2 regions of the Mycobacterium sp. NBC_00419 genome follow, and region 1 is predicted to be linked to the other one. Evidence: predicted binding sites of a transcription regulator. Region 1 holds the regulator's gene; the other holds the start of a gene.
What was found. Region 1 encodes HspR, which represses chaperone genes until heat shock. Its sites were predicted from a motif close to ANNTGAGTNNNNNNNACTCANNT; they were not measured.

Region 1 (15,283 bases):
ACGCTGGTCAGCAGTGATCGAATCGAGCACCGACTTCACTTGGGCCGCGGCGTCCCGGTTGCCGGCCAGCGCCTGCTCCACCGTCTGCTGGGCGTCTTGCGGCGAATCGATGTGATCGGTGCCCAGCGCGTCGGCCATGTCGCTGATCGCGCCGTTCACCGCTGCGCTCAGGTGCTGATCGGTGGAGTCCGCCCGGCGTAGCAAGTCGACGATGGCGTCGTGAACGATCTGGACGTGGTGCTCGATCTCGGCTCGCGCTTGAGGGTCGGCCGGTGTCGGGTAGTGCAGTGCCCCGTCCGCGACGTCGATGGTGATGCTCCAGCGGTCGGCCATGTGCTGGATCCGTGACCACTCGGCTTTGATCGACTCGACTTCGGAGGCTGCGGACCTGACGGCGTTCGCGGCCTGATCGCACTCGTCGGCATGCTTCTCGAGTTCGCTGCTGATGGTCCTGGCCTTGGCCATCGCCGACTCGTAGGTTTCGCCTTCCCAGACCAAGCGGTTCATGATCGCGCCGAGGTCATGGGCGGCGGCACGCGTGTCGTGAGCGCGCTCGGTGGCTGCATCGGCAACCGAGCGAACAGCTCCGGCGTCCCACCGTTCCAGGTCAGCGAGGGTGATGCCCACAATGAGCAAACTCTACCCAAATCTGATGGCGGTTCCAGTCACCTGGAAGGCGCCGGGAACAAATCCGGGATACCTGCCGTTGACCACTTCGACACTTGAGTGAATCAGGCTCAAGTCTGAGTTGACAGAAGACCGTCGACAGGAGCAGGCTTGAGTCTGGTCCGCTCAGACTCAAGACGTAACTATTCAGGAGGAACACAACATGGCTCGTGCGGTCGGTATCGACCTCGGGACCACCAACTCGTGCGTCGCGGTCCTCGAAGGTGGCGATCCCGTCGTGGTCGCCAACTCCGAAGGGTCCCGCACCACGCCGTCGGTGGTCGCCTTTGCGCGCAACGGCGAAGTGCTGGTCGGCCAGCCCGCCAAGAACCAGGCAGTGACCAACGTCGACCGGACCATCCGTTCGGTCAAACGGCACGTGGGCACCGACTGGTCCGTCGAGATCGACGGCAAGGACTACACCTCGCAGGAGATCAGCGCCCGCGTGCTGATGAAGCTCAAGCGCGACGCTGAAAGCTACCTCGGCGAGGACATCACCGACGCGGTCATCACCGTGCCCGCGTACTTCAATGACGCCCAGCGTCAGGCCACCAAGGAGGCCGGCCAGATCGCCGGACTCAACGTCCTGCGCATCGTCAACGAACCCACCGCCGCGGCCCTGGCCTACGGCCTGGACAAGGGCAACAAGGAACAGACCATCCTGGTCTTCGACCTCGGCGGCGGTACTTTCGACGTCTCGCTGCTGGAAATCGGCGACGGTGTCGTCGAGGTCCGCGCGACCTCGGGCGACAACCACCTCGGTGGCGACGACTGGGACGACCGGATCGTCGAATGGCTCGTCGACAAGTTCAAGGCTTCGGCCGGCATCGACCTGACCAAGGACAAGATGGCCATGCAGCGGCTTCGTGAAGCCGCCGAGAAGGCCAAGATCGAACTCAGCTCCAGCCAGAGCACCTCGATCAACCTGCCCTACATCACCGTCGATGCGGACAAGAACCCGCTGTTCCTCGACGAACAGCTGACCCGCTCGGAATTCCAGAAGATCACCCAGGATCTGCTCGACCGCACGCGTCAGCCGTTCCAGCAGGTCATCAAGGACGCCGGCATCTCGGTGGCCGACATCGACCACGTGGTGCTCGTGGGTGGTTCCACCCGCATGCCCGCGGTGACCGACCTGGTCAAGGAACTCACCGGCGGCAAGGAGCCCAACAAAGGCGTCAACCCCGACGAGGTCGTCGCCGTCGGCGCCGCCTTGCAGGCCGGCGTGCTCAAGGGCGAGGTCAAGGACGTGCTTCTGCTTGACGTCACGCCGCTGAGCCTCGGTATCGAGACCAAGGGCGGGGTGATGACCAAGCTGATCGAGCGCAACACCACCATCCCGACCAAGCGGTCGGAGACCTTCACTACCGCCGACGACAACCAGCCGTCGGTGCAGATCCAGGTCTATCAGGGTGAGCGCGAAATCGCCTCGCACAACAAGCTGCTCGGCAGCTTCGAGTTGACCGGTATCCCGCCGGCTCCGCGCGGCGTGCCCCAGATCGAGGTCATCTTCGACATCGACGCCAACGGCATCGTGCACGTCACGGCCAAGGACAAGGGCACCGGCAAGGAGAACACGATCAAGATCCAGGAAGGCTCCGGCCTGTCCAAGGAAGAGATCGACCGGATGATCAAGGACGCCGAGGCGCACGCCGACGAGGACCGCAAGCGTCGCGAAGAGGCTGACGTGCGCAACCAGGCCGAGTCGCTGGTCTACCAGACGGAGAAGTTCGTCAAGGAGCAGCGTGAAGCCGAAGGCGGATCCAAGGTTCCCGAGGACACGCTGACGAAGGTCGATGGCGCGATCGCCGAGGCCAAGACCGCACTCGAGGGCACCGACATCGGCGCCATCAAGTCGGCGATGGAGAAGCTGGGCGTCGAGAGCCAGGCCCTGGGCCAGGCCATCTACGAGGCCACCCAGGCCGAGCAGGCCGCCGGTGGTGACTCGTCCAGCAGCTCGTCGTCCGACGACGTGGTGGACGCCGAGGTCGTTGAAGACGATCAGGAGACCAAGTGAGCGAAGGGCATGCAGACGAACCGGTGACCTTCACCGACAAGCGTCGCATCGACCCGCTGACTGGCGAAGTTCGCGAGTCCTCCGCCCCGGCCCCGAGTGGGCCGGGGACGGGGGACGCCGGTGGGCAGGAGCGAAGCGACTCGGGATTCAGGTCCGGGCCGGCGGGTGGCGAGTTGGCCGACAAGGTCGCCGAACTCACGTCGGACCTGCAGCGTGTGCAGGCCGACTTTGCCAACTACCGCAAGCGTGCGCTGCGCGACCAGCAGGTAGCCGGCGAGCGGGCCAAGGCCGTCGTGGTGAGCCAGTTGCTCACCGTGCTCGACGATCTCGACCGCGCCCGCAGTCACGGTGACCTGGATGCCGGCCCGCTGAAGTCGGTTGCCGACAAGCTGGTGTCCGCCCTCACCGGGCTGGGCCTGACCGCCTTCGGCGCCGAGGGCGACGAGTTTGATCCGTCGCTGCACGAGGCCGTGCAGCATGAGGGTGAAGGCTCCAAGCCGGTGATCGGCACCGTGATGCGGCAGGGCTACACCCTTGGCGATCAGGTGTTGCGACATGCCCTCGTCGGCGTTGTCGACACGGTCGACGGTGACGTTGATGGGGCCGACACGCGGCAGAACGCAGGAGACTCCGGCGCTCAGAACGCAGAATCAGATCAGTAGGAACGACAACACGGTGAGGAGGTGACGCGGCATGGTTCAACGCGAATGGGTTGAAAAGGATTTTTACAAGGTGCTCGGCGTCTCCTCCGACGCCGACGAGGCGGAGATCAAGCGGGTATCCCGAAAGCTGCTCGCCGATAATCATCCCGACCGCAATCCGGGCGATTCCGCCGCCGACGAACGCTACAAGGAGGTCGGCGAGGCCCGCGATGTGCTGACCGACCCGGCCAAACGCAAGGAGTACGACGAGACCCGTCGTCTGTTCGCCGGTGGCGGCGGATTCGGTCGCCGGTTCAGCAATGGCGGTGGTGCCCCTCCGGGCGGCGGCTTCGGCGGCGACGGTGGGGATTTCAACCTCAACGACCTGTTCGGCCAGGCCGGCCAGGACGGCGGGGCCAACATCGGCGACCTGTTCGGCGGGTTGTTCGGCCGGGGCGCCCAGCAACGGCCGAGCCGACCGCGTCGCGGCAAGGATCTCGAGACCGAAACCGATCTCGATTTTCTGGAGGCGACCAAGGGTGTCGCCATGCCGCTGCGGCTGACCAGTCCGGCGCCGTGCACCAATTGTCATGGCAGCGGCGCGCGTCCGGGTACCAGCCCGAAGGTCTGCGCCACGTGTAATGGCTCCGGGATGATCAACCGCAATCAGGGCGCGTTCGGGTTCTCCGAACCGTGCACCGATTGCCGGGGCAGTGGCTCGATCATCGAGCACCCCTGCGACGAGTGCCGCGGCACCGGCGTCGCGACCCGGACCCGCACCATCAACGTGCGGATCCCTCCCGGCGTCGAGGACGGTCAGCGTATCCGCTTGGCCGGCCAGGGCGAGGCCGGGCTGCGCGGCGCGCCGTCCGGTGACCTGTACGTCACCGTGCACGTGCGCCCGGACAAGGTCTTCGGCCGCGATGGCGACGACCTGACCGTGACGGTTCCGGTGAGTTTCACCGAACTGGCTTTGGGAACAACACTTTCCGTGCCGACTCTGGAAGGCAAGGTCGGTGTTCGGGTGCCCAAGGGGACGGCCGACGGACGCATCCTGCGGGTGCGCGGGCGAGGTGTCCCCAAGCGCAGCGGTGGGCATGGCGACCTGCTGGTCACCGTCAAGGTGGCGGTTCCGCCCAGCCTTGAGGGCACCGCACTCGAAGCGCTCGAGGCATACGCCGCAGCCGAGAAGGCCAGCGGTTTCGACCCGAGAGCCGGGTGGGCAGGTAATCGGGCATGAGCGCATCAGAGGAGTCGCGCACATTCCTGATCTCGGTGGCCGCCGAGCTGGCCGGTATGCATGCGCAGACGCTGCGTACCTATGACCGGCTCGGGCTGGTCAGCCCACGGCGCAGTTCCGGTGGCGGGCGGCGTTATTCCGAACGCGACGTGGAACTGTTGCGCGAGGTGCAGCGCTTGTCGCAGGACGAGGGTGTCAACCTCGCCGGTATCAAGCGGATCATCGAGCTGACCAATCAGGTCGAGGCGCTGCAGTCCCGCATCCAGGAGATGGCCAGGGAGCTGGAGTTGCTGCGCGCCAACCAGCGCCGCGATCTGGCCGTGGTGCCCAAGAGCACCGCGCTGGTGGTCTGGAAGCCCCGCCGCTGAGGCTCGTGAACTCGCCGCGCCGAGATTGAACTCACGCAGGAGAACTGCGAGTGGCGAGCTGCGCAGGTTCAATCTCGACGAGAAGTCAGCCGACCCGGATGGTGAAGGTCGACGTCGCGGGCCGTCCCGGTACCGCGACGGGATAGCCACCGGCACGTAAAGCGTTGGTGGGTGCAGCCATCGGTTCGATCGCCACCAAGTCCTCACCACCCGGTGCGAAGATCTGGGCTGCGGGATAGCCGTGGTCGAAGACGATCTCGATGCGGCGGTCCCCGCCCGACAGAGCGAACACCGCCCCAGGCGTAACCCCGTCGAATCCGTCGTCGAAAGTCTTGTCGCCCAACGGCTCGGAGAATGCCGCCCAGTCCTCGACAACCCCCGACGGGATCCCCTGACCGTCCACCGGCAAGTGGCGCAGCGCCGGCGCCCGCAACGTCCACTGCGCGCGCGGAACACCGGGAATGGTCAGGTAGGGGTGAAATCCGAAACACAGCGGCACCGGCGCCGCGGTGGTCGGTGTGACGGTCGTCCGTACGGTCATAGCGCGGTTGTCGAGCGTGACGTCGACGGTGAGGATGTGCGGAAACGGGAAGCTGGCGAGCAGCCGCGGCTGGCCCGCGAAGTCGAGGACGGCGGTCAGTCGGGTGTCGGACTGCTCGGTGACCAGCCAGCCCGGGTAGGCCGACAGCACACCGTGGATCGGCAGGCCGTGCTCGTCGGCACGTACGCCACCCACCCCGGGTGTCAACGTCACCGCGCCGCCGTCGACGTTATAGGTGTTGGCACTCAACCGGTTTGCCCATGGGTAGAGGATGGGCACACCCATCGTCTTGCCGTTGTCCAGATAGGCCTGCAGGCCACGCCGCTGCCCGAGCAGCTCGACGCCGCCGTCGGACAGCGAGGTGCAGATCATTCCTGCCGACGGCACGAATGTGGCGGTGAGCGCAGAGGTGGGATCTGTGAGGACGACGGACGGCAGCTGGGCCATCGTCGAATTCTATCGGTGTGCGCCGATATAGCTCGTCAGGTCCTCGATGGTGCGCAGCGACTTGTACTCGGACTCGGGGATGTCGACCTCGAACCGCTGGTGCAATCGCACCAGGAAGTTCAGCCAGTCCATCGAATCGAGGTCCACCTGGTCGCGCAGCAGCTCACTGTCGCTCAGGTCGCCTTCCTCGACTTCGGGGGCGATGGCGATCAGTTCGGCCACCACCTGGTCACGTATGTCGGCTGTACTCATCGTGTCTCCTTACGGGCCATCACAGTTCGTCGGGATGCTGCAGCAGCCGGTTGATCTCGGCCAGGAACAGCGCGCCCCGCGCTCCGTCGCTGGCGCGGTGGTCGGCGGCCAGGCTGGCCTGCACCGTCGTGGCCACCCTGATGCCGCCGTCGACCACCACCACCCGCTGGGCGGGTTTGCCGAACCCGACGATCGCCACCTGCGGTGGATAGATGACCCCGAACACGGAGTCGACGCCCTTGTCGCCGAGGTTGGTCACGGTGAGGGTGGGGTCCGACATTTCCGAGCTGCGCAGCGAGCCGGCCCTGGCTCGGGCCACCAGGTCGGTGAGATCGCGCATCAGCTCGTCGAGCTTCTTCTCGTTGACATCGTGGATCGCCGGAGCCACCAGGCCGCCGCCGCGCAGCGAGATCGCCACTCCCACATGGACTTGCGTGGAGGCTTCGAAGACGTCGTCACGCCAGAACCCGTTGAACTCACCGAACCGCTGCGCGGCCAGAGCAACTGCCTTGAGTTGCAGCACCGCCGCCAGTATCCGCTCGGTGATCGGAACCCCGGCATTCTGCTCGGTGAGCCACGTCAGTGCGGTGTCGAGAATAATCTCGTCGGACAGGTAGTAGTGCGGGATCTCCCGCTTCGAGCGGCTCATCGCCGCAGCGATCGACGCGCGCATGGCCGCTCCGCGTTCGCGGGCCTTCTGTGCGGGGGTCTTCGGCTCGGCGGCGACGGCCGGCGTGGGTGCCGGCGCGGGTGTGGGTTTCTCGTGATGTGTGATGGCGGCGGCATGTTCGACGTCGTGCAGGGTGATCGCGCCCTGCGGCCCGGTACCTGCCACGGTCTTCAGGTCCACGCCCAGCGAGGCGGCGGTGCGCCGGGCGACGGGTGACACCCACAGCCGATGGCCAACCGGTGACGGTGCGGCGACCGGATGTGGGGATGGCTCGGCCGCAGGTGCTTCCACGGCGCTGGCGGTGGGTGCGGCGGCGCGCGGCTGCACCGTCTCCCCGGCCTCCACGATGGTGGCCAACGGTGTACCGACCGCCACGGTCTGGCCCACCGGAACGAGCAGTTCCCCGATGATGCCGTCGTGCCAGCATTCGATTTCGACTGCCGCCTTGGTGGTTTCGACGACAGCGACGATCTGGCCGCGGCTCACGGTGTCACCGGGCTTCACCAGCCACTCGTTGAGCGTGCCCTCGTCCATATCGGCGCCCAGCGCCGGCATCGTGAACTCGATCACGATGTGCCCATTCCCCGGTCGCTGCGCTCCTGCCCGCCGGTGCCGCCCCCGGCATCCCCGAACAGCCCTCGCACCGCGGCCACGATCTTGTCCGGCTGCGGCAGTGCGGCTTCCTCGAGATGCTTGGCGTAGGGGATCGGCACTTCGACGGTGCACACCCGGGCGATCGGCGCGTCGAGGTCGTAGAACGCCCCCTCGACGATGCGCGCACTGATCTCGCCCGCCAGGCTGCCCGTACGCCACGCCTCGTCGACGATCACCGCGCGATGCGTCTTACGCACCGAATCCAGGATCGTCTGGTCGTCCAGTGGCCGCAGCACCCGCAGATCGATGACCTCGCAGTCGATTCCGGCCTGCGCCAGCTGATCGGCCGCGTCGAGCGCCTTGGGCACGCTGCCGCCGTAGGCGACGATGCTCACGTCGGTGCCGGCGCGACGGATCGCCGCGCGCGCGATGTCGGTCGCCGAGAACGAGTCGACATCGGCTGCCAGGTTGTACAGGCCGACGTGCTCGAAGATCACCACTGGATCGGGATTGTCGAGCGCGCTGCGCAGCATCCCGTAGGCGTCGGCCACCGTGGCGGGCGCCAGCACCGTGATGCCGGGGATGTGGGCATACCAGTTCTCCAGGCTGTGCGAATGCTGCGCCGCCAGCTGGCGCCCGGCGCCGGTCGCCATCCGCACCACCAGGGGAACCGAGAACTGCCCGTTGGACATATGCCGGAGCGCCGACGCGGTATTGACGATCTGGTCCAGCGCCAGCAGGCTGAAGTTGACCGTCATCACCTCGACCAGTGGCCGCAGACCGCCCAGCGCAGCACCGATCCCGATGCCGACGAATCCCAGCTCCGAGATCGGGGTGTCGCGGATACGATCGGGCCCGAACTCTTCGAGCAGCCCCTTGGACACCGCGTATGTGCCGCCGTAGCGGCCGACGTCCTCGCCGAGCAGGACCACCCGCTCGTCGGCGCGCATGGCGTCGGCGATGGCATCGTGCAGGGCGCTGCGGTAGGTCGCCTTCACGACAGCACCTGCGGTGTCATGACATCCCGGGTGAGATCCTCGACGTTCTCCAAGGTTCCGGCCTCGGCGTAGGCCACGGCGTCGGCAACCTCGCCTGCCACCGTCTGCTCGATGGCCGCGACGTCGTCGGCGGACAACAGCCCGTCGGTCACACACGTGTCGGTGAAGGTGCGGATCGGGTCGTGTTCACGCCACTTCTCGACTTCGGACTTGTCGCGGTAGAGCTCGGGATCGAACATCGAGTGCGGGCGGAACCGGTAGGTGCGGAACTCCAGGAAGAACGGGCCACCGTTGGTCCGGACGTGATCGACGGCCTGCGCCATGGCGGTGTGGCAGGCCAGCACATCCATGCCGTCGGCACTGGCGGCGGGAATCCGATACGACTCGGCCAGGGTGACCAGGTCGACGTCGGAGAGCTCCCGCTCGATCGACGTACCCATGGCGTAGCGGTTGTTCTCGCAGCAGAACAGCACCGGCAGCTTCCACAACTCGGCCATGTTCATGGTCTCGTGAAAAGCGCCCTCGGCCATCGCGCCTTCGCCGAAGTAACAGGCGGACAATCGGTCTCGGTGCAGATAGGCGTCGGCGAAGGCCAGGCCCGCCGCGGTGGGCAGGCCGCCCGCCACGATCGCGTTGCCCCCGTAGAAGCGCCTGTCGGCGTCGAAGAGGTGCATCGAGCCGCCGCGACCGCCGGAGCAGCCCTGCTGCTTGCCGAACATCTCGGCCATGATCTTGGTCATCGGGATGCCGCGCAGCAGGGCGTGTGCGTGCTCGCGGTAGGTCGCGATCACCGCGTCCTCGGGGCCGAGCACCCGCAAGGACCCCGCCGCTACTGCTTCTTCGCCGACGTAGAGGTGCAGAAAGCCGCGGATCTTGCCTGCGCTGTACATCTCGGCGCACTTCTCCTCCATGCGCCGGACCCGGATCATGTCGGTCAGCAGCGCGCGGGCCAGTGCGGGGTCGGTCATGCCTTCACCCCCGCCGGGCTTTCGACGGTCGAGATGTCACCCTCGGGCAGCCCCAGTTCACGAGCCTTGAGAAGTCGGCGCATGATCTTGCCGGAGCGGGTGTGTGGCAGCGAGTCGACGAAGTCGATCTCTTTGGGCGCGACCGCCGCCCCGAGTCGCTTGCGCGCCTGGCCCATCAGGTCGCGGCGCAGCGCTTCGTCGCCGCTGTAGCCGGCCTTGAGCGTGACGAACGCCTTGACCACCTCGCCGTAGGTCGGGTCGGGCTTGCCGATCACGGCGGCCTCGGCCACGGCAGGATGGTCGGTCAGCACGTTCTCGACCTCGAACGGCCCGATCAGGTGCCCCGATGCCTTGATGACATCGTCGGCACGCCCGACGAACCACAGGTAGCCGTCGGCGTCACGTTTGACCAGATCGCCCGACAGGTAGAGGTCCCCGCCTGCGTCGGGGTGGAAACACTTGCGGTAGCGCTCGTCCTGGTTGAGGTAGCCGCGGAACATCGACGGCCAGCCCACCCGCAACGCCAGCTCGCCTTCGACGTCGGGTTCGGCGATGACCCGCACCGCGCCGGTCTCCTGGTCGTGCTCAACGATGCAGACATCCACCCCCGGCAGCGGTCGGCCCATCGAGCCCGGTTTGATGTCGAATGCGGGGGTGTTGGCAACCATGATTCCGCCGGTCTCAGTCTGCCACCAGTTGTCGTGAATCGGTAAGCCCAGCACTCGTTTTCCCCACCACACCGCCTCGGCGTTGAGCGGCTCGCCGACACTGGCGATGAACCTCAGATGCGGGAAGCTGTACTCGGCAGCCAGTTCCGGTCCGGCCTTGATCAGCATCCGGATCGCCGTCGGTGCGGTGTACCAGACGCTGACCTCCTCGTCCTGCAGGATCCGGTACCAGCGCTGCGCGTCGAATTCGGCCTCGTCGATGATCGAGGTGACGCCGTGCAGCAGTGGTGCGATGATCCCGTACGAGGTGCCGGTTACCCACCCGGGATCTGCTGTGCACCAATAGATATCGGCGGGATGCAGGTCGAGGGCGTAGCGGCCGGTGATGTAGTGCATGGCGACAGCGCCGTGAACGTGCTGGGCGCCCTTGGGTGTTCCGGTGGTGCCGCTGGTGAAGTGCAGCAGCGACGGGTCGGCGGCGGTGGTGTGTTCGATGGGCGCCTCGTCGGGGGCACCGTCCATCAGGCGGTGGAAGTTCTGGGTGCCGGGGAGATCGGTGTCGTCGTCGCTAACCACCAGCACGTGCTTGACCGAGGTCAGCTGGTCGCGGATCTTGGCGATCTTGCGCTTGTAGATCGCCGCGGTGGTGACGATTACGTCGGCCGAGCCGATGGTGACTCGGGTGGCGATCGGCTCGGGGCCGAAGGCGGAGAACAGCGGGGAGACCACGCTGCCGTTGCGTAACGCACCGAGCATGCTGACGTAGAGCTCGGGGACGCGGCCCATGATCACGAAGACCCGGTCACCCTTGCCGACCTGCAGTCCGCGCAGCACGTTGGTGAATTTGCGGGTCAGCCGACCCAGCTCGGCGTAGCTGACATCGTGAGTGTGCAGGTCGTCGCTGTCCGGGGTGTCGGCGACGAACCGCAGGGCGGTGCGTTCGGCGTGTGGTCCCTCGGCGTGACGGTCGACGGCCGCGTAGGCGATGTTGCAGCCGCCCTCGCCCATTCCGGCACACAACTCGGGTACCTCCGACCAGCTGAACGACGCCCGGGTCTTGTCGTAGTCGGTCAGGTTCGGTGCGAGTTTGAAGTCGCCCACCCCTTTGTGGATGACGTCCATGTCCCCCCTAGTGCTGCGGCGGGGTGAGCACGCCGTCGCGGCGTGCACGCCCCATGTTTGCCATCACCCGTTCGATCACCGCGGCGTAGGCCGCGCCGTCCTTGAGGATGTCCCCATGGCCGTGATGACGCAGGAATGCGTCGAGCCGCCGCTCGAGCGAGTAGTCCCAGTACTCGCGCCCGGTGAAGCGCGAACAGAGGAATTGCCAAGCGACGGAGTCGAGTTCGCGGTCCCCGGCTTCGTCAGCCGGACCGGTGGTCGTCATCCCAGCCCCTTACTACCAACCCCATGGACTGTGATGCTCGTCGCATCCAGAGAGGTTCGTAAGGGACGAAAGTCACAGAACTCGTGGCCGGCGGCATCAACCCGAGAGCGGGTCGTGCTGGATGCGATCCGGTGGTGCGCCCTTGCTGATCAGGGCCTCGCGGGTGGCGCGAACCATATCGGGTCCACCGCAGATCAGTATCTGCCGGTCACCCCAGCCGCCGTACTTCGTGACCACCTCGGGCAGTCGTCCGGTCTGGCGGACGTGCAGTCCGCGCGGCGGTTGCACGTCGGGATAGTTCGCAGCCCACGGCGGGTCGCCGGCGTACTCCGACACCGGCGAGACCGACAGCCACGGGCTGGTGGCGGCGATCTCCCACAGGGTGCGCAGGTCGTAGAGCTCGCAGGGGTACCGGGCACCGAAGAACAGGTGCACGCGCGGGTTGTCGCCGAACTGGCACAGGTCCATGATGATCGCCCGCAGTGGCGCAAGGCCGGTGCTGCCCGCCACCATCAGCACGTCGCCGCTGTCGCGGTCGACCTCCATCGCGCCGTGCGGACTCGACAGCCGCCAGCGGTCGCCGGGCCTGCACTCGGAGATCATCGAGTTGCTGACCATCCCGCCGAGTACGGAGCGGACGTGGAACTCGATATAGCCGTCCGGGTCCGACGGCATAGCGGGGGACAGGTAACGCCACCGCCGGGGCCACTGCGGAATCTGGACGTTGACGTACTGGCCGGGGTGGTAGGGCATCGGCCGATCCAGCTGCAGTCGCACGACCGCGAGGTCGCGTGAGACCCGGTGGTGTTCGACCACCGTGCCATCCCACCAGGCCGGGCCATTCTCGGCGTCGGCCGCCCCGGACATGATTCCGATGATCAGGTCGATCGCCTGATTGGCGGCGTCGTCGACCGCATTGCTCCAGTTGTCGATCAGGTGGCTGCGCATGGTGGTGTACCAGGCCTTGCGCATGCTCGCGTAATGGCGTTGCGTCACACCGTATTTGCGGTGATCGCGGCCGAGCTGCGCCAGGAATGCCACCGGAGCCTGCGCCCGTTGCGCCACGAACTCGCCGAACACCCAGTGCATGGCCTGCCCGAACACGGCGCGCTGGTGGTCCAGCTCCGGCGGGAACAGGTCCCGTACCTCGGTGTCGATGGCGAACCAGCGGGCGTACAGCCGGCGGATCAGCTCGTCGGAGCCGGGCGCGTGCGGGTCCAGCGCAGCCTGCAGCACCAGCAGCGCGTCACGGTCCTCGAGGCCCACGGCGCGATCTTAGGCGCGTGTGCGCGCCCCGCTCCCGCGGCCCGGGCTCACCTGCGGCTAGAGGCCGTGAACGCCCTTGTACAACACCATCACGCCGATCACGACGAGGATCGCTGCCACCAGTACGGCGTGCTTTTCTTCCATCCAGTTCTTCAGCTTGGCCAATGGCTCGTCGAGTCGCTCGCCGGCCACCAGGTAGGCCAGCACCGGCAGCGCCACCGACGATGCGGCGACTGCGGTGAACACCAGGTCCGCCGTCCACGCGCCGGTGGCGCCCAGTCCGGCCGACCCGATGGCCAAACCGGCTGCGGCACACATGAACAGGACCTTCGGGTTGATCACCGCGAGCACGACCGCGGTGACGAATGCGCGAGGGGGCTTGATGGTGGTCATCGACGTCAGCCAGGCCGGTGTGTGCGCGGAGCGGTTGCGGGTGAACCACCGGTAGAGCCCGAACACGATAAGTGCGACACCGATCGCGATGCGGACGTAGGGAGCCCAGTGCGGCTGTTTGTTGAGCCCGCCGAGCGCGTTCGAGATCGCCACGAACCCCGCCGTCAGACCACCGATGCCCACAAGCCAGCCGAGCAGGAAGGCCAGGCTGGTCGACCGCGGGGCGGGCGTATGCAGCATCAGGATGCCGGGAATGATCGATAGCGGCGAGAGCGTGATCACAAGCGCCAGTGGGATGATTTCGGCCAGCTCTGAGCCAAGACTGCTCGTCACGGGAGAAACCTACCAACCCGGACCCGCTGTACCGGGCAATTGTGGGTTTCCCCACTGGCAGGGGTCCGTACTATCACTGCGCGTGGACCCCGACAGTCGCGAGCACACGCTGGTGTACGCCTCGGGTGTTGCTGCTCTGCTGCTGTTGGCGATCCTGGTGTGGGCCGTGATGCACACCGCGGAGAGTTCGCAGAACCACAATCCCGAGTCGGTGCCGTCGATCGTGCGCACCACCACTACGTCGGCCCCATACGCGAGGACGACGTCGTCGACCCGCACGACGACATCGACGACTCCGTCCACCACTGAGACGACGTCGACGAGTGAGCCCACGGAGAGCGCAGTAGAGATGGTGCCTCCGCCGGAGACCACGTCGGAGACGACGACGTCCACCGACCTGAACAGCACCTCGACCACACCGCCGATCGCCGGAGCGTTCTGAGCTGGGGTTGCGAGTGGGGACTGAAGCGCTACCGTAGCGGCACAGGCGAAATCAGTTGTCGGCGGAGGGAATAGCAATGACCCCTGACGAGCTGATGGCCGAAGCGTGCCGGCTGGCCGAGGAGTCGGTCGAGTATGGCTGGGGCGGGCCGTTCGGGGCAGTGATCGTCAAGGACGGCGAGATCGTCGCGCGCGGCCAGAATCGGGTGTTGCTCACTGGTGACGTCACCGCGCACGCCGAGATCGAGACGATCCGCAAGGCCTGTGCAACGCTCAATCCCGAGGCACCCACCATCGCCGTCGGCCGGGTCAACGAGTCGCTCCTCGAGCTCGTCCCGCGCCCACCGGGTTCGGCGGACAAGGTTCCGATGCGAGCGAAAATGCTTATGGGACATGAGATCTACATCAGTGGTGCACCCTGTCCGATGTGTATGAGCGCTATCTACTGGGCCCGGCTCGACGCCGTCTACTTCGCCAACGACCTCGCCGAGACGAGCCGAATCGGCTTCGATGACGAGTTCCAGTACCAGGATTTCGCCAAGCCCTATGCGCAGCGCAGTATCGCCATCCGGCAGTTCCGGCCCGATCTGGCCTCGGCTGCCTACGAGGCTTGGCGCCACCGCCCCAACAAACATCCCTATTGAGGTGAGATCCTGACGGCCATGAGCGCAGCGACGGTCGTCACGATCTTCCACCCGACCAGCGACTCTCCAGGCTTCCGTCAGTGGGCCGGTGAGCTGCAGGCCACGGCTTCCGGCGCGACCGACTTCAGGGTCTCGGTCCTGGCGCAGGACCATCTGGACTGGGGTGTCGCGGCCACCTTCGGTGATGAGCAAGCCTTGCACGACTGGCTGGACAGCTCGGCTAGTCGAGCGTTGCTCGACCTCGGTGAGGAGCGTGGAATATTCTGTGCAACAGCTGATTTGGTGATCGTCGAGGGTGGCGGGGTGCCGACCGGCGTCGGCCTCTTCCGGCATGCGGTCTCCGTCGGCCGCGAAGACGAGTTCATTGCTGCCCAGGCGCAGTTGGCCAACGCCAGTTCCCGGTTTGGTGGTTTCGAAGGGTGCTGCATTTTCGCGCCAGGCGCAGGCGGGGAGTCGTTTTCGGTATTGCGGTTTCGCACTGACCGTCAGCTGACGACCTGGCTGAGTTCGCCGGAGCGAAACGAGGCGCTGCGCCCGTTGCGTTCGAGTCTGACCCGGGACTTTTCCCAGGTGTCCGCCACCACCGCCTTCGGTACGACCATTCGCACCGAGAACGGCCGGACCGCGATCACCCCGAAGTGGAAGACCGCGATGCTGTTGCTGATGGTGCTCTACCCGACCGTCATGCTGCTGTCGCGGTTCCTGGGGCCGGTGCTCTTCGAGTGGGGGGCGCAGCCGTGGTTGGTGAT
Region 2 (15,283 bases), 2.4 Mb from region 1:
GGTGTGCGTGGCGTACTCGTTCCTGCCGGGGGCCAACGAGCCGGTGACCGTCGACGAGGCCGATATCGTCGCCGGGCATTAAGTCTGCGGGAATCGACGGTCCTCGATGGGCCGACCTGAGGCGACAGATTGACGACGGCGTGTCCGGTCGGTGAATGATCATCGACGGACCGGCCGGCAGAGCGCAGGAAACGGTGCGCGAATTTACGCTGTTGCCAATACGCCTCGCATGCCCGGAAGGTGCGCCGTGCAATCAGCTACCAGAGCCCGTCTCACATCAGCCGTCTTCGCCAGCGGAGTTGGCCTGGCGATTGCGGCCTGTCCGTGGTCTGCGGCGGCCGAGTCGGACGGCGCGAACTCGTCTGAATCTCCGTCGGCGGCGCACTCGGCCGCCAAGGCTGGTCCTGCCCGCAAGACGGAATCACCGGCGAGCGTGACGGCCCACGCTGCGAGAAGCGGTCGCAGTGGCGCGGCCGTAACGTCAGATGCGGCATCGACGAAGCGTCTCGTCAAGATCTCGCTCTCGCCATCGGCCCGTCCGGTTTCGCCGACAGAACCTGTTGAGAACGAGCGGATCTCGGCGCCAACGGCCAGCTCCGTGACAGGCCTCGACGCCGCTGTGACCCCGACGACTTCGCCGAGCGGCCCGGTGAAGACCGACGCGCCGGTAGCCGAAGTCGCCCGTTCCACGTCGCTGGCGCCGGTATCACCCTCTGCCGTAAGCACTTCCGGAGCAGCGTCGGCAATGTCTTCGGCAGCGGCGCCTGGCGACCCACTCGTGGGCATGGTTTCGGGTCTCCTCGCGCTGTCCGGGACCCCGACGTCGCCGACTGAACCGCGGCCACTGGAAGTATTGGTGCGGGCGCTCTTTCGGCCCCTACTGGGAACGACAACCCAAGGATTTGTCTTCAGGAACGAAAGCAGCCAGCCTGTCACATTCGTGGGATATGGGACAACGGAACGTCCGGACGGCGGCGGACCCGCACCTGACACCGTCGTCGCCCCGAACCAGACCCTCAGGTTCGAGGTGATCTACAACTTCTTCAAGACGACAAGAGTGCAGGCGCTGTTCACCACGGACGCGGGTGCGACGATCTTCACGTCGAACCTCACCGTCGGACCGTTCAACGAAGCCTCGTCCACCTGTGCGACTACCGGCGGCGGTCAGCGATGCGTCGCGGATAAGAAGAACATCAGGTTCGTGAACGCGCCGGCGACGAATCTCGCAGGTCTGTTCGACGCCGTGGACACCACATCGACATCCTTTGGTGATCGACTCCTCGGCATCGTGGGCGGGTTACTGGGAACAACGACTCAGGGCTACACCGTCTACAACCTCACCAACAAGCCGCTCACGGTGGCGGGCTACGGCACATCGGAACTCCCAGAGAACGGTCTGCCCAAACCCGGCACGGTGATTCCCGTGGGAGGCACGGCACGAATCGAAGTGATCTACAACTTCTTCCAATCAACCACCGTCGAACCCGTGCTCACCACCGGGCCCAATGGCACGATCGTCACCGCCGACCTCACTGTCGGCCCCCTCAACGGCGCTTCCTCTACATGCGGCGCTGTCGGCGGAAGTGACCGCTGCTCGGCGGAGGGCAAGTCGGTCGTCGTGTTGCAGGCGGCTGGAGGAAACACCGTTATCGGGCCGGATCAAGCTCAGACGCAGGCCAGAATCATCGAGGCACTGTGTAAGGACGGCGGCAAGGCCAGCTGCGACTTCAAGCCCGAGAGTGAAACCAGGGCGCTCAGCGAGCCACGCAACGTGGCCAGCCCCATCATCAATCGGGGCGTGAACCCCATCAAGCGGACACTCAAGTTGATCGATGTCGTGAGCCAGACCGACAGCCTCAACATCACCGCGAAGGCATCGTTCAGCAATCTGACGAAGACCATCAACGCCGAGATCAGCACCGCATACGGGCATACGTGGACCAACACCAAGACGTTTGAGGAAGACATCGAGGTGACGACGCCGCCCGGGTACACGACCACTATCACCGCTCGACAGCCCGTCTTCCGGGTGACCGGAACGTTCACCGTGGTCGTCGACGACACCACGTTCACGCTGACCGGTGTGCAGTTCGACAGCCCGGACACGAAGGCCAACTTCGGTTCGTACGAGATCATCGACACACCGAACACGCCCACCACTCCGGCGGTGCCGCAGTGGCTTTCGGCGGTTCTCACCGCGCTGGGTATCCGGCTCAGCAACCCAATCACGGTGTAGGCGCGGCGCCGGGACTTCGATCAGCGACGAAGGGAACCTGCGCGCCATCGGCCAGCACGACGTACAGCCGGCACCACGGGTCGGTGCCGACGAGGCGCCACTGATGCCCGGAACCGACGGTGTCCTCGGCGAGCAGGATGTCACCGGGATGCAGGGTGAACTCCTCGTTGTCGCGGGTGGTGAACACCAACGTCCCGGCGAGCGTGATCACGAGCTGACGCACCGGGGCGGTGTGCCAGGCCAGCGTGCCACCGCTGACCGTCTCCTCGGCCGTCACGCGGGCGGCGGCCATCGCCGCCGAGACCAGATCGTCGTTGCGGCCCGGGGCCAGATCAAGCCGGCCGATCTGGACGTGAGACTGATCGTCAGCGCCGGTGAACAGACGCACGCAGCGAATCATGCTCGAATCCTTTCGTTCTGCCAGGTTGCAACGGTATCGGGATCGACGCGGCTGACCTATCCTCAGCGCCATGACGGTCCACCTCGTTGATGCCGAGCCGTACTACGACCTCGGCTCCTATCACCGGACCGTCGACACCCCCTCCGCGCAGGCACAGGTGTGGTTCGACCGCGGCCTGGTGTGGGCCTACGCCTTCAACCACGAGGAAGCGATCGCGTGCTTCGAGCGTGCGCTGGCCCTGGATCCTGACCTGGCGCTGGCCCGGTGGGGCATCGCGTACGCGATCGGGCCGAACTACAACAAGGCGTGGGACGCGTTCGACCCCGTCGATCTCGCCGCATCCCTGGCCCGGGCCCGCACCGAGTTGCGGCTGGCCGCCGACGGCCGGGCCGGCGTCGTCGAGCAGGCCTTGATCGCGGCCCTGGCCGCCCGCTTCCCCACCGACGACCCCGACGACGCCGAGGCGCTGGCGGCCGGGCACATCGCCTACGCCGACGCGATGGCCAAGGTGGCGGCCGCCCACCCTGATGACGTCGACGTGCTGGCGCTGGCGGCCGACGCACTGGTCAATGTGACCGCATGGGCGTTGTGGGACAGCCGAACCGGCGAACCGGCGCCGGGATCGCGCGTCGTGGCGGCCAAGAGTCTGCTCGACCGTGCGCTGACCACCGAGGCCGGGCGGACTCATCCCGGCGTGCTGCACCTCTACATCCACGCGATGGAGATGTCGGCACACCCCGAGGACGCGCTGCCGGCCGCGGACCTGCTGCGCGGGCTGGTGCCCGATGCCGGTCACCTCGAACACATGCCGTCGCACATCGACGTGCTGTGCGGTGAGTACCGATCCTCGGTGCTGGCCAACCAGTCCGCGGTGCGCGCCGATCGGCTGTTCGTCGAGCGCCAGGGCCCGCTGAACTTCTACTCCCTCTACCGCGCGCACGACCTTCACTTCGTCGTGTATTCGGCGATGTTCTCCGGACAGTCCCGGACCGCCCTGCTGGCCGCCGACGAACTGGCTGAGCAGCTGACCCCCGAACTGCTGTCCATCTCCTCGCCGCCGATGGCGGACTGGCTGGAAGCGTTCGTGCCGCTGCGGGTGCACGTGCTGATCCGGTTCGGCCGCTGGGACGACCTGATCGCGTTGCCGTTGCCCGACGATCCCGAGTTGTATTGCAGCACAACCGCAACCATTCATTACGGTCGCGGAGTGGCACACGCGGCCAAGGGTCAGCTGGCCGCGGCCGTGGCCGAACGTGAGGCCTTCACGGCGGCGTACGCCCGCATCCCGGAGTCCCGGTATCTGTTCAACAACACCAGCCGCGACATCCTGGCGGTCGGCGCTGCCATGCTCGACGGCGAAATCAGCTACCGCGAGGGCAACTACGACGAGGCTTACGCCCACCTGCGGCGAGCCATCGACCTCGATGACGCGCTGCCCTACGACGAGCCGTGGGGCTGGATGCAGCCGACCCGGCACGCCTACGGTGCGCTGCTGCTCGAGCAGGGCCACGTCTCAGAGGCCGCCCAGGTGTATGCCGCCGACCTTGGTCTGGACCCAACATTGAGCCGGTCGTGTCAGCACCCGGGCAACGTGTGGAGCCTGCACGGCTACCACGAATGCCTGCAGCGGCTGGGCCGCACCGAGGAAGCGGTCATCATCGGCCGCCAGCTCGAACTGGCCAAGGCGCGTGCCGACGTGCCGATCCTGGCCTCGTGCGCCTGCCGCATGGAGGTCTTCGAGAAGAGCTGCTGCGGCTGAGGCCCACGTATCGTCGACGAGTGGTCGACGAGCTTAGGCACCGCCTGGCGCGGTTCGTGGGCGGTGCGCCGGTGACCTTCAGCTGGCTGGCGCTGCTCCTGATGACCACCGTCGCCCAGCATCTGTTGCCGCGCTGGCATCTGATCGTGCTGCTGCGCAAGGACTCCACCAACCTGCATCACCTGGCATCCGACCCGGTCCGGGTGCTGATCACCAGCCTGCTGTGGCTCGACGGCGCCGCCTGGTGGTGGCTCTACCTGGCGGTGTTCTGCGTGTTCCTGGCGCCGGCGGAGCATCGGCTGGGTTCGCTGCGGTTCGTGGTCGCCGGGCTTATCGCCCACATCGTCGCCACCTACGTCAGCGAGGGATTCCTGTACTGGCAGATCCAGGAGTCGATGGTCTCACCGCGATATCTCAACGCGCGCGACGTCGGAGTCAGCTATGTGGTGGCGGGCATCATCGGCATCCTCACCTACTGCATTGCCAGGCCCTGGCGGTGGGTCTATCTGCTGCTCGCTCTCGGCTGCTTCGTCGCGCCGGTCGTCGTTCATGCCACCTTCACCACGGTCGGTCACCTGACCGCACTGCTGATCGGGTTGGCGCTCTACCCGTTGACCCGCTCCCGGCGCCGGGCTGCTGCGTAGAGTGAGACAGCGTGGCGCTCAGCGACGAGGACACCAAATGGCTCGGCCGTTGCGTCGAACTGGCCCGCACCGCGCTGGAGGCCGGCGACGAACCGTTCGGCTCGGTCCTGGTCGGTGACGACGGCGCGGCGCTGCTCGAAGACCACAACCACGTCGCCGGCGGGGACGCCACCGCCCACCCCGAGTTCGCGATCGCCCGCTGGTCGGCGCAGCACCTCTCACCGGAGCAGCGCGCCGCCGCAACCGTCTACACCTCCGGTGAGCACTGCCCGATGTGTGCGGCCGCCCACGCCTGGGTTGGATTGGGCCGCATCGTGTTTGCCGTCTCCGGCGCTCAACTGGCCCAGTGGCTCGTCGAGTGGAAGGCGCCGCCGCCCCCGGTCGCGCCGCTACCCGTCACCGCGGTGGCCCCCGATCTCGTCGCCGACGGGCCCGCACCGCAGTACCGCGACGAGATGATGGCGCTCTACGCCGCGAGGTTTCGGCCATGAGCGCATCGTCCTGGGTTCGCCACGCGATCTGGTGGCACGTCTATCCGCTCGGATTCGTCGGCGCCTTCCCAGCCGACACCCCACCCGGACCCGGCGAGCACCGGCTGCGCCGCCTCATCGACTGGCTTGACCACGCAGTGGAACTCGGTACGTCGGGTATCGCGCTCGGCCCTGTCTTCGCATCGCGCACCCACGGCTATGACACCACCGACCATTACCGCATCGACCCGCGTCTGGGTGACGACGGTGACTTCGACGAGCTGATCGCGCAATCTCACCAGCGTGGGCTGCGGGTGCTACTCGACGGCGTGTTCAACCACGTCGGAACCGATTTCGAGCGTTACCGCTCGGCCGAGGACGGCGACGCCGGCGCGGCGGGCTGGTTTCGCGGACGTCCTGGGCGCTTCCACACCTTCGAAGGCCACGGCGAGCTCATCACGCTCAACCACCACAGTCCGGACGTGGTCGACTACGTCGCGGACGTGATGAACCACTGGCTCGACCGCGGCGCCGACGGATGGCGCCTGGACGCGGCGTACGCGGTGCCGGAGTCGTTCTGGGCCGAGGTACTGCCGCGGGTTCGGCAACGCCACGCCGACGCATGGTTCGTCGCCGAGGTCATCCACGGCGACTACGTCGGGTTCGTCGAGGGATCCGGGGTGGACTCGGTGACCCAGTACGAGTTGTGGAAGGCCGTCTGGAGCAGCCTCAACGACGGCAACTTTCACGAACTGGACTGGGCGCTGCAGCGCCACAACGACTTCCTGGCCCGATTCACACCCCAGACGTTCGTCGGCAATCACGACGTGACCCGTATCGCCAGCCAACTCGACCGTGCCGAGCACGTCGCGCACGCTCTGGTCTTGCTGTTCACCACCGGCGGGGTGCCGACGATCTACGCGGGCGACGAGTTCGGATACCGCGGGGTCAAGGAAGAGCGGGCCGGCGGCGACGACGCGGTGCGCCCCGAATTCGGCTCGCCCCCGGCAGATCTCGACGACGACGGCCGCGCAGCGCTCACTCTGCACCAGTTCCTGATCGGGCTGCGCCGCCGCAACCCGTGGTTGCACGAGGCGGCGACCCGGGCGCTGCACCTGGAAAACCGTTGCTACGCATACGAAACCCGATGTGGCGACGAGGCATTGATCGTCGCCCTCAACGTCGACGATGTGCCGATGCACCTGCCCGTCGCCGAACTGGCCGGCAGGCCGGCCCGGCTGGCCGGCGGTACCGGCGCTCCGCCGGAGGACCTCGTGCGCGAGGTGGTGGTCCCGCCGCAGGGCTGGCTGGTGCTGCGCCCCGAGTGAGCTAGAGCAGGTGCGGCGATACCCGAGGTGTTGCTGAGGCGTGATCGTGCCGTTATCTCCCGGCCCGTGCATCGTTCCGCCATCTGCCGCGTCTACCCAGCTCAGCGGCGATACAGGGTTGCGACCCTGTGTCCAGAGTGACCACTGTGACAAATACGGCGAGTCCTGGACGTCTCCCTATCGTTAGCTAACCGCGACTTGGCGCACCGCTGCGCGTACCGAATCCGCCATGCGCCACGTGTTTAGCTACCGGCGCAGAGCACTTTGACTACGGACCGAATACATATGAAAGGTGATGGTTGTCGTCATGAAAATCGTCGAGATGATGCGAGGCACTTGGTTGCGCCGCGTGGCCGCAGCCTTCGTGGCCGCACTCTTCTTGCCCGGCTTGATCGGCGTTGTCGGCGGTTCGGCGACAGCGGCCGCCTTCTCCAAGCCCGGGCTTCCCGTTCTCTACCTTGATGTTCCGTCGGCCTCGATGGGCCGCAACATCCGTATCCAGTTCCAGGGCGGCGGCACGCACGCGGTCTACCTGCTCGACGGCCTGCGTGCGCAGGACGACTACAGCGGCTGGGACATCAACACCCCGGCGTTCGAGTGGTTCTACGGTTCGGGCCTGTCGGCGGTCATGCCGGTCGGCGGCCAGTCGAGCTTCTACACCGACTGGTACCAGCCGTCGCAGGGCAACGGTCAGAACTACACCTACAAGTGGGAAACGTTCATGACCCAGGAGCTGCCGACCTATCTGGCAGCCAACTACGGCGTCGACCCCAACGGCAATGCCGTCGTCGGTCTGTCGATGGCCGGCAGCGCAGCGCTGACCTACTCGATCTACTACCCGCAGAAGTACACCTACGCCGCGTCGCTGTCGGGCTTCCTCAACCCTTCCGAGGGCTGGTGGCCGATGCTGATCGGTCTGGCGATGAACGACGCGGGCGGGTACAACGCGCAGAGCATGTGGGGTCCGTCGTCTGACCCGGCATGGCGGCGCAACGACCCGATGGTCAACATCAATCAGTTGGTCGCCAACAACACTCGGGTCTGGATCTACTGCGGCACCGGTACGCCGTCGGAACTGGACACCTCCGGTGGCGGCGGAAACCTGATGGCCGCACAGTTCCTGGAGGGCTTCACTCTGCGGACCAACAAGACCTTCATGGACAACTACCTCGCGGCTGGTGGACGCAACGGCGTGTTCAACTTCCCCGCGAACGGCACCCACAGCTGGGGCTACTGGGGACAGCAGCTGCAGTCGATGATCCCGGACATGCAGCGGGTTCTGGGGGCCACCCCGACCGCGGGCTGATCCCGGTCACATCTGGACAGCGAGCCTGTCGCCTTCGGGCGGCAGGCTCGCTGCTGTGTGGGGTCCACCCCTTCCGCCGCGGGCGAACACGCGGTCGGGAACAAGCCCACGATCACCAAGGTTGAGCCTTTCAGACTGAACTTTGGAGGATTGATGGCTGAAGCCACATCGGTGCCCGTTCTTTTCCTGAGCGACCCCATCGTGCTTCCCGGCATGGTGGTTCCGATCACGCTCGACGACACCGCCCGGATCGCGGTCGACGCTGCCCGCGCCAGCGACTCCGGCAAGTTGCTCATCGCGCCGCGGCTCGACGACCGCTACCCCTCCTACGGGGTGCTGGCGTCGATCGTGCAGGTGGGCCGCATAGCGGGAGGCGACGCCGCCGCCGTGGTGCGCGGTGAGCGCCGCGCCCACATCGGCGCGGGAACCACCGGCCCCGGCGCCGCGCTGTGGGTCTCGGTGGACGAAGTGGCCGAGTCGGAGATCACCGACGACACCAAGGCGCTCGCCGCCGAATACAAGAAACTGCTGCTGGCCCTGCTGCAGCGCCGGGAGGCCTGGCAGCTGGTCGACGCGGTCAACCAACTCACCGACCCGTCGGCGCTGGCCGACACCGCTGGCTACGCGTCGTATCTGACCAACGTGCAGAAGCGTCAGCTGCTGGAGACCGAGACTGTCGACGAGCGGCTGCAGGTGCTGATCGACTGGACCGCCGAGCACCTGGCCGAGGTGGAGGTCAACGACAAGATTGCCGACGACGTCCGCTCCGGGATGGAGAAGACGCAGAAGGAATTCCTGCTGCGCCAACAGCTCAACGCCATCCGCAAGGAACTCGGCGAAGGCGAGCCCGACGGCAGTGACGACTACCGCGGCCGCATCGAGGCCGCCGATCTGCCCGACAAGGTCCGCGAGGCCGCGCTGCGCGAGGTCGGCAAGCTGGAACGCTCCAGCGAACAGAGCCCCGAGGGCGGCTGGATCCGCACCTGGCTGGACACCGTCCTGGACCTGCCGTGGAACGTCACCACCGAGGATTCGACCGACCTGAAGTCGGCCCGGCAGATCCTCGACGCCGATCATCACGGCCTCGACGACGTCAAGGACCGCATCGTGGAGTATCTGGCGGTCCGGGCGCGGCGCGCCCAGCGCGGCCTGCAGGTGGTCGGCGGACGCGGCTCGGGTGCGGTGATGGTGCTGGCCGGCCCTCCCGGCGTCGGCAAGACCTCGCTCGGTGAGAGCGTGGCCCGTGCGCTGGGCCGCACATTCGTCCGCGTCGCCCTGGGTGGTGTTCGCGACGAAGCCGAGATCCGCGGGCACCGGCGCACTTACGTCGGTGCGCTGCCCGGCCGGATCGTCCGCGCCATCGGCGAAGCCGGTTCGATGAACCCCGTCGTCCTGCTCGACGAGATCGACAAGGTCGGGTCGGACTACCGGGGTGACCCGAGCGCAGCCCTGCTGGAAGTTCTGGACCCGGCGCAGAACCACACGTTCCGCGACCACTATCTGGATCTGGACCTCGACCTCTCCGACGTCGTGTTCCTGGCCACCGCCAACGTCATCGAGAACATCCCCTCGGCCCTGCTGGATCGCATGGAGCTGGTCCAGATCGACGGCTACACCGAGGACGACAAGGTCGCCATCGCCCGCGACTACCTGCTGCCCCGGCAGCGGGACCGTGCGGCCCTGACGGCCGAGGAGGTGACCGTCACCGACGACGCGCTGCGCAAGATCGCCGCCGACTACACCCGGGAACCCGGTGTGCGGCAGTACGAGCGGTTGTTGGCCAAGGCCATGCGCAAGGCCACTACCAAGCTCGACTCCAGTGACGCTCCCATCACCATCGACGAGCCCGATCTGGTCGAGTACCTGGGCCGGCCGCGGTTCACCCCGGAGTCGGCCGAACGCACTGCAGTGCCCGGCGTCGCGACCGGCCTGGCCGTGACCGGACTGGGCGGTGATGTGCTTTACATCGAGGCCGGATCGGTGGAATCGGACGCGGCCGGTGAGCCGGCTCTGATCCTGACCGGTCAACTGGGTGACGTGATGAAGGAGTCGGCGCAGATCGCGCTGTCCTACGTCCGCTCACATGCCGAGCAACTGGGCGTGGACCCCGCGGCGCTGAACCGCAAGATCCACGTCCACGTGCCCGCGGGTGCGGTGCCCAAGGACGGGCCGTCCGCCGGTGTCACGATGGTCACCGCCCTGGTGTCGATGGCCACCGGCCGGCAGGTCCGCTCGGATGTGGGCATGACCGGTGAGGTCACGCTCAACGGCCGGGTGCTGCCGATCGGCGGAGTCAAGCAGAAGCTGCTGGCCGCTCAACGTGCCGGACTGTCAACGGTTTTCATTCCCGCGCGCAACGAGGCCGACCTGGACGACGTTCCGGCTGAGGTCCTGGCGGCGCTCAGTGTGCAGCCGATGACCGATGTCGCCGACATCGTGGCGCTGGCCCTGGAGCCGGCGGCCGGGGCGGTCACCACAGCGGCCTGATACCCGGTGGTGCGGGGTCGTCGACGATAGCCTTGGGCGATGGCCTACGACCCCGCACTGGCCGACCGGATCCGCGAGGCGCTCATCGGTGTTCGCGGCGTCACCGAGAAGCGGATGTTCGGTGGCCTGGCATTTCTGGTCAACGGCAACATGGCCGTCGCGGCCAGTGGGGGCGGTGACCTCATGGTGCGAGTGCCGCCCGAGGAGACCGTGACCTTGCTGACCCGCGCCCACGTCTCACCGATGATCATGTCCGGCCGGGAGACCCGGGGTTGGTCCGGTCAGGACTCCAGCAGCCGCTTCTTGGCGGCGCTGAACTCGGCATCGGTGATGTCACCGCGGTCACGCATCGTCACCAACCGGCGAAGCGACTCCGCCGCTTCCGCGTCGAGGTCATCGGGCACCGGGGTGCCGCGAACGATCGGCTCGTCGGGCACCGCTTCGATGTGTTGGGGATCGGCGGGATCGACCAGCACCGCGAGCCTGTCCCCCGGTTCGGGAACCTCACCGAGGGTGAACGTGCCCGTAATCCGCGCGTCGTACGGCGAAGCGCCCGAGGCCGGTTCGACACGTACCCGCATCGCACGCCGCGCGGAGTCCTTGGTGACAACCACATTCAGCGCGGGCCGCACGACGTCGAGCACCACAGCCCAGGCCCGCACCCCGGCGCCGCGCAGCCGGTCGACCCGTTTGACCGCCACCGTCAACCACACCGCGTAGGCGGCGACGATCGCCGCACACACCGGCACCGCCCACCCGCTAAGCGGCGCGGTCCAGTCAGCCGCCCAGGGCACCGTCGATGCGATCAGCCAGCCCAGCGCCACCGGACGCGGTGCGCGGCGCGATATCTGCAGGAACACGACGAACTGGATGACGTATCCGCCGACCCACACCCCGAGTGCCCAGCCCTTCTGCGAGACCTGGGAGGCCTCGGCCAGAAGATGGGCGCCGATCAGCGCGGGAGCGACCACGAGCACACACCACAGTGCCGAGAGCACCGCAATCCCGCGCCACATCATCGGGTCACGGTATACCGGACCCGCGATGCGATCAGGTGAGTGCCCCGGCTACCAGTTCGGTGTCGACCTCGGCGTCGGCGAGCACGGTAACCGTGCCGGTGGTGCCGTCCATCCGTACCCGCGTGCCGGTCACCAGTCGCGTGGTCGCGTCGGCGACGCCGGCTAACACCGGAATGCCAAGGTGGGAAAGACTATTGGCCGGTATTGGACCGTCGACGACGATCCCGCCCGGCGTGCCGAACAGCACGATCGATTCGACGTCGGCTGTCGTGATCACCGCGACCTCCTCGGGCCCAAGACCGGCATCGGCGGCCGAGCGCACCACGCGCACCGTCCCCTCGACCACGCCGCCGGCAACGACCGTGCCCTGCAGGCGCTCGTCGGCGACACCGGGGCCTGCCGCGCACTGCGGCGACCAACCACCGTCGATCACCGTCGGCAGGCTCAGCGCCTGTAGGCGCTGCCGCTCGGCGGCGCGGCGTTTGATCCGCAACTGCGCGTCCACCGGCATCACCAGCGCCTCCTCGACGGTGAGGAAGAACATGTCGTCGATCTCGCAGAGCTTCTCCTCGCCCACCCGTCGGCTGGCCAATTCCCTTACCGCCAAACGGACTTGGTGCGTGAAACGCAGCGTGCAGTCCAGAGCGACGGCGCGGTAGGGCCGCGGTGGGCCATCGGCGTACTGCGGATGGCGGTGCAGCGCCCGCTCACCCGCGGCGATCACGGCATCGGGGCGGTCCCCGATCACTGACGCGGCGAGCTCCGCGCCGCCTGGGCCGCGATGCCCGAGCCGGGCGATGACGGTATCGACGGCGGCGCCCACCATGGGTGCCGCCGTACGCACCGCATCGAGGTCGCCGGACTCCAGCGATTCCTGGACGTAGGGATGAGCCCGCAGCACGTTGGCCAGCGAGGCCATCTCCGCGTCGATCCGGACGCTGTCACCGCGGGCGCCCGTCGACGGCACCGGCGCGACCTCGGTGAGCAGCCAGGCCTGGGCCGCCAGTACCCAACCCTCATGGACTCTGCTGCGCAGCAACCGGATTCGTCCATCCAGCTGCGCGTCACTGAGATTCAGCAGCCAATCGGCATCGCGGTACTCGGCGCCGGCGGCAGTGGCGTAAGCCTCGACATGACGGCCCAGCATCCGGCCGGCGGTGACGATCCGGGTCATCGACAGCGGGCGCTGGCGAAACAGGCTCCGGGTCGGGCGGAGCGTGGTGAACCGGTCGGTATCCGCGTCGGCGCACAAACGCGCGCCGAGCTCGGCGGCGCGCCCGGGGAGGCGCGGAACTGCGGCGGCAATCGCCGAGGCGCCCAGGTACACGCGGTGGCCGAATACCGCGACCAGCCGGCTCTCCCATTCGGGGGCCAGTCCGGCCGGGATGTCGAGGAGCCGACTCACCGCGCGGGCGGCGGCGTGCAAGCCGGCCACGTGCAGATCCAGCGACATCGGAGTCAGCGGCCCGCTCTGGGTCAGCGCGAGCGGCGGGGCCACGAACACCGGGAATCGCGGATCGATCCGGTCGTCGAACTCTGCTTCGGCGCCGTCGGGCGCCGCACTGACCAGATCCGACCGGCTGTGCGCGGGCGCGACGGATGTCGGCATCGGAATCCGGCCGGTGACGTCCACCGCGCCGTTGGCCGAGAGTCTGCGGCCCTGCAGTCCGCGGACCGCGTCTGCCACGGATTCGGTTGCACCCCAGGCGCATTCGAATTTCCAGTCCTCGCGAAGCGAGTCCAGGCTGATTGTTGGGTCCAGTACCGTCCAGCCGTCGGTCGCACGCGCCTTCGGCCGGGGGTCGGCGTGGGCGAGAATATCTCGGGCGGCGGCGACGGTAAGGGTGTCCGGCGTCGCGAGCTCGACGACACCGGTTCGTTCGGACTCCACGGCCGAGACCAGGAACCGCACCACGTCGTCGACGTGCACCACGGGCACCGGGCCGGCGGCCGGATTGGTCAGCAGCGCGGCCACCGTGCGGCAGACCGGCCCGTCGACTTGTCGTCCCAGCGGGGCCGCGATTCGCACGATCAGGTTCGGCGCCCAGCCCGTGCTCACCAGATCCTCGGCCTGGTTCCACCGGCCCGGCTCGAGCAGCGACAGCGACACGAACACGATCCGCGCCCCGACCCGTGCGGCTGCGTCACTGACCCGGACCACATCGGCGTGCTGCACACTGCCGTCTTCGCTCGGCAACATCAGGACCGCATCGGCGTCAGCGGTCAGGGAGTACACGACGTGATGGCCCGCTGCCAGCAAGCTTTGGGTTAGGGCGCGACCGAGCCCACCGGTGACCTCCGTGAGCAAGATCCGCATTCCAGGCCCTACTTCCCCCGTCCGCTGCGACGAGCTTAGGCAGGTGCGGGCAAAATTTTCGGGCTTTCGGCCGTCAGTTCAGGCTGGCCCTACCGTCGGCGCGCACGCTCACCTTGGCCCCGGCGATGTCGTCGCGAACGGTGACCGCCGCCGCCTCGGCATCCTCGATGACCGCCAGCGCGCGGCCGTCGTCGGGTGTGCGGACGGCGAGGAACGCCTTCTGGGGCGTGCCGTCCCGGTCGAACGGCGCAGTCCAGGACTCGACGACGCCGTCACCCGCCCAGTCGGCGTGGGCGACCCTGGTCGGTAGCTGGTCGACCTCGGCCTGGACGTCCTGCCAGCGGAACTCCGCAGGCGGCGGGGTCGCGCTGTAGACCCCGAAGCTGTGTTTGGACAGGAAGCCGCCGTTGGCCGTGATCAGCCCTCGTGCAGCGGGGTTGGCGCGCAGCAGTTCGGTCATGGTGGCGATCGAATGCATGACGTAGTTGTTCCACGGGCCGCCGGCGAAGGTCAGACCGCCGGTGACGGTCAGTGGCCGTTGCGGGTCGTCGAGGGGCAGTCCGATCTCGGTCGCGGCGACCTGCACCGCCGACGGGAAGCAGGAGTACACGTCGACGTAGTCGAGGTCGTCGACCCCGACCCCGGCCAGTTCCATACTCCGGCGGCCAGCGATGCGGATGGCCGGCGAGCGGTGCAGTTCGTCGCGTTCGGCGATCGAGTAGGTGTCGTGGGAGTCGGTGCCGGCATACGGGAACACCCACTGATCCTGCGGGATCTGCAGGTAGCGGGCCTTCTCCGCCGAGCACAGCACCACGACCGCGGCCTGGTTGACCATGTTGTTGGAGTTCATCAGCTTCGGGTAGGGCCAGCTGATCATCCGGTTGTCCGCGCTGGGCTGCCAGATCTGTTCTGCGGGTACGGCTTCGCGACTCCACGCGTGCGGGTTCTCGGCGGCCACCGCGCTGAACCGGGCCCACAGCTGCCCGATCCGCTGCCGGTGCTCGTCGCTGCCCTCGTTGTTGGCGATTCGCAGCGCCTGCTCGAAGAGCGGGTAGACGTGCGAGGGCATGAGCAGTCCGATGCGGTCCTCGGCCGGGCCCGACATCGGCACCTCGTCCTCCGCACCCGGCGGCACCGCGACCGTCTCCTCCTGGCGCGTCCAGTCCGGGCGTATTCCCTTGGCTTTCAACCGCATCCGGGTACGCCATGTCTCGCCGCCGGCCAGCAGCACGACATCATTACGGCCCGCCTGGATGTTCAAGCAGGCCTGGTTGACCAGCGACTGGGGCGTGTTGCCGCCGACACCGGTGTAGTAGG

Region 2: the regulator HspR is predicted to act here: its motif matches at 8,263-8,285, upstream of lon (endopeptidase La).

Annotation. Positions count from the first base shown of each region.
Region 1 is NZ_CP107931.1:3,358,401-3,373,683, forward strand. It holds gene OG976_RS15865 (TPR repeat region-containing protein) at 1-627, opposite strand, end outside; gene dnaK (molecular chaperone DnaK) at 830-2,683, shown strand; gene grpE (nucleotide exchange factor GrpE) at 2,680-3,345, shown strand; gene dnaJ (molecular chaperone DnaJ) at 3,377-4,564, shown strand; gene OG976_RS15885 (heat shock protein transcriptional repressor HspR) at 4,561-4,932, shown strand; gene OG976_RS15890 (aldose 1-epimerase) at 5,018-5,920, opposite strand; gene OG976_RS15895 (acyl carrier protein) at 5,930-6,172, opposite strand; gene OG976_RS15900 (dihydrolipoamide acetyltransferase family protein) at 6,192-7,412, opposite strand; gene OG976_RS15905 (alpha-ketoacid dehydrogenase subunit beta) at 7,409-8,434, opposite strand; gene pdhA (pyruvate dehydrogenase (acetyl-transferring) E1 component subunit alpha) at 8,431-9,402, opposite strand; gene acsA (acetate--CoA ligase) at 9,399-11,192, opposite strand; gene OG976_RS15920 (hypothetical protein) at 11,200-11,457, opposite strand; gene OG976_RS15925 (FAD-binding oxidoreductase) at 11,554-12,723, opposite strand; gene OG976_RS15930 (GAP family protein) at 12,781-13,449, opposite strand; gene OG976_RS15935 (hypothetical protein) at 13,532-13,891, shown strand; gene OG976_RS15940 (nucleoside deaminase) at 13,968-14,534, shown strand; gene OG976_RS15945 (antibiotic biosynthesis monooxygenase) at 14,553-15,283, shown strand, end outside.
Region 2 is NZ_CP107931.1:161,466-176,748, forward strand. It holds gene OG976_RS00865 (regulator) at 1-82, shown strand, start outside; gene OG976_RS00870 (hypothetical protein) at 650-2,236, shown strand; gene OG976_RS00875 (cupin domain-containing protein) at 2,226-2,636, opposite strand; gene OG976_RS00880 (tetratricopeptide repeat protein) at 2,707-4,395, shown strand; gene OG976_RS00885 (rhomboid-like protein) at 4,416-5,039, shown strand; gene OG976_RS00890 (nucleoside deaminase) at 5,051-5,530, shown strand; gene OG976_RS00895 (alpha-amylase family glycosyl hydrolase) at 5,527-6,837, shown strand; gene OG976_RS00900 (esterase family protein) at 7,145-8,143, shown strand; gene lon (endopeptidase La) at 8,297-10,630, shown strand; partial or broken gene OG976_RS00910 (TfoX/Sxy family protein) at 10,670-10,921, shown strand; gene OG976_RS00915 (SHOCT domain-containing protein) at 10,912-11,649, opposite strand; gene OG976_RS00920 (hypothetical protein) at 11,681-13,966, opposite strand; gene OG976_RS00925 (acetyl-CoA acetyltransferase) at 14,040-15,283, opposite strand, start outside.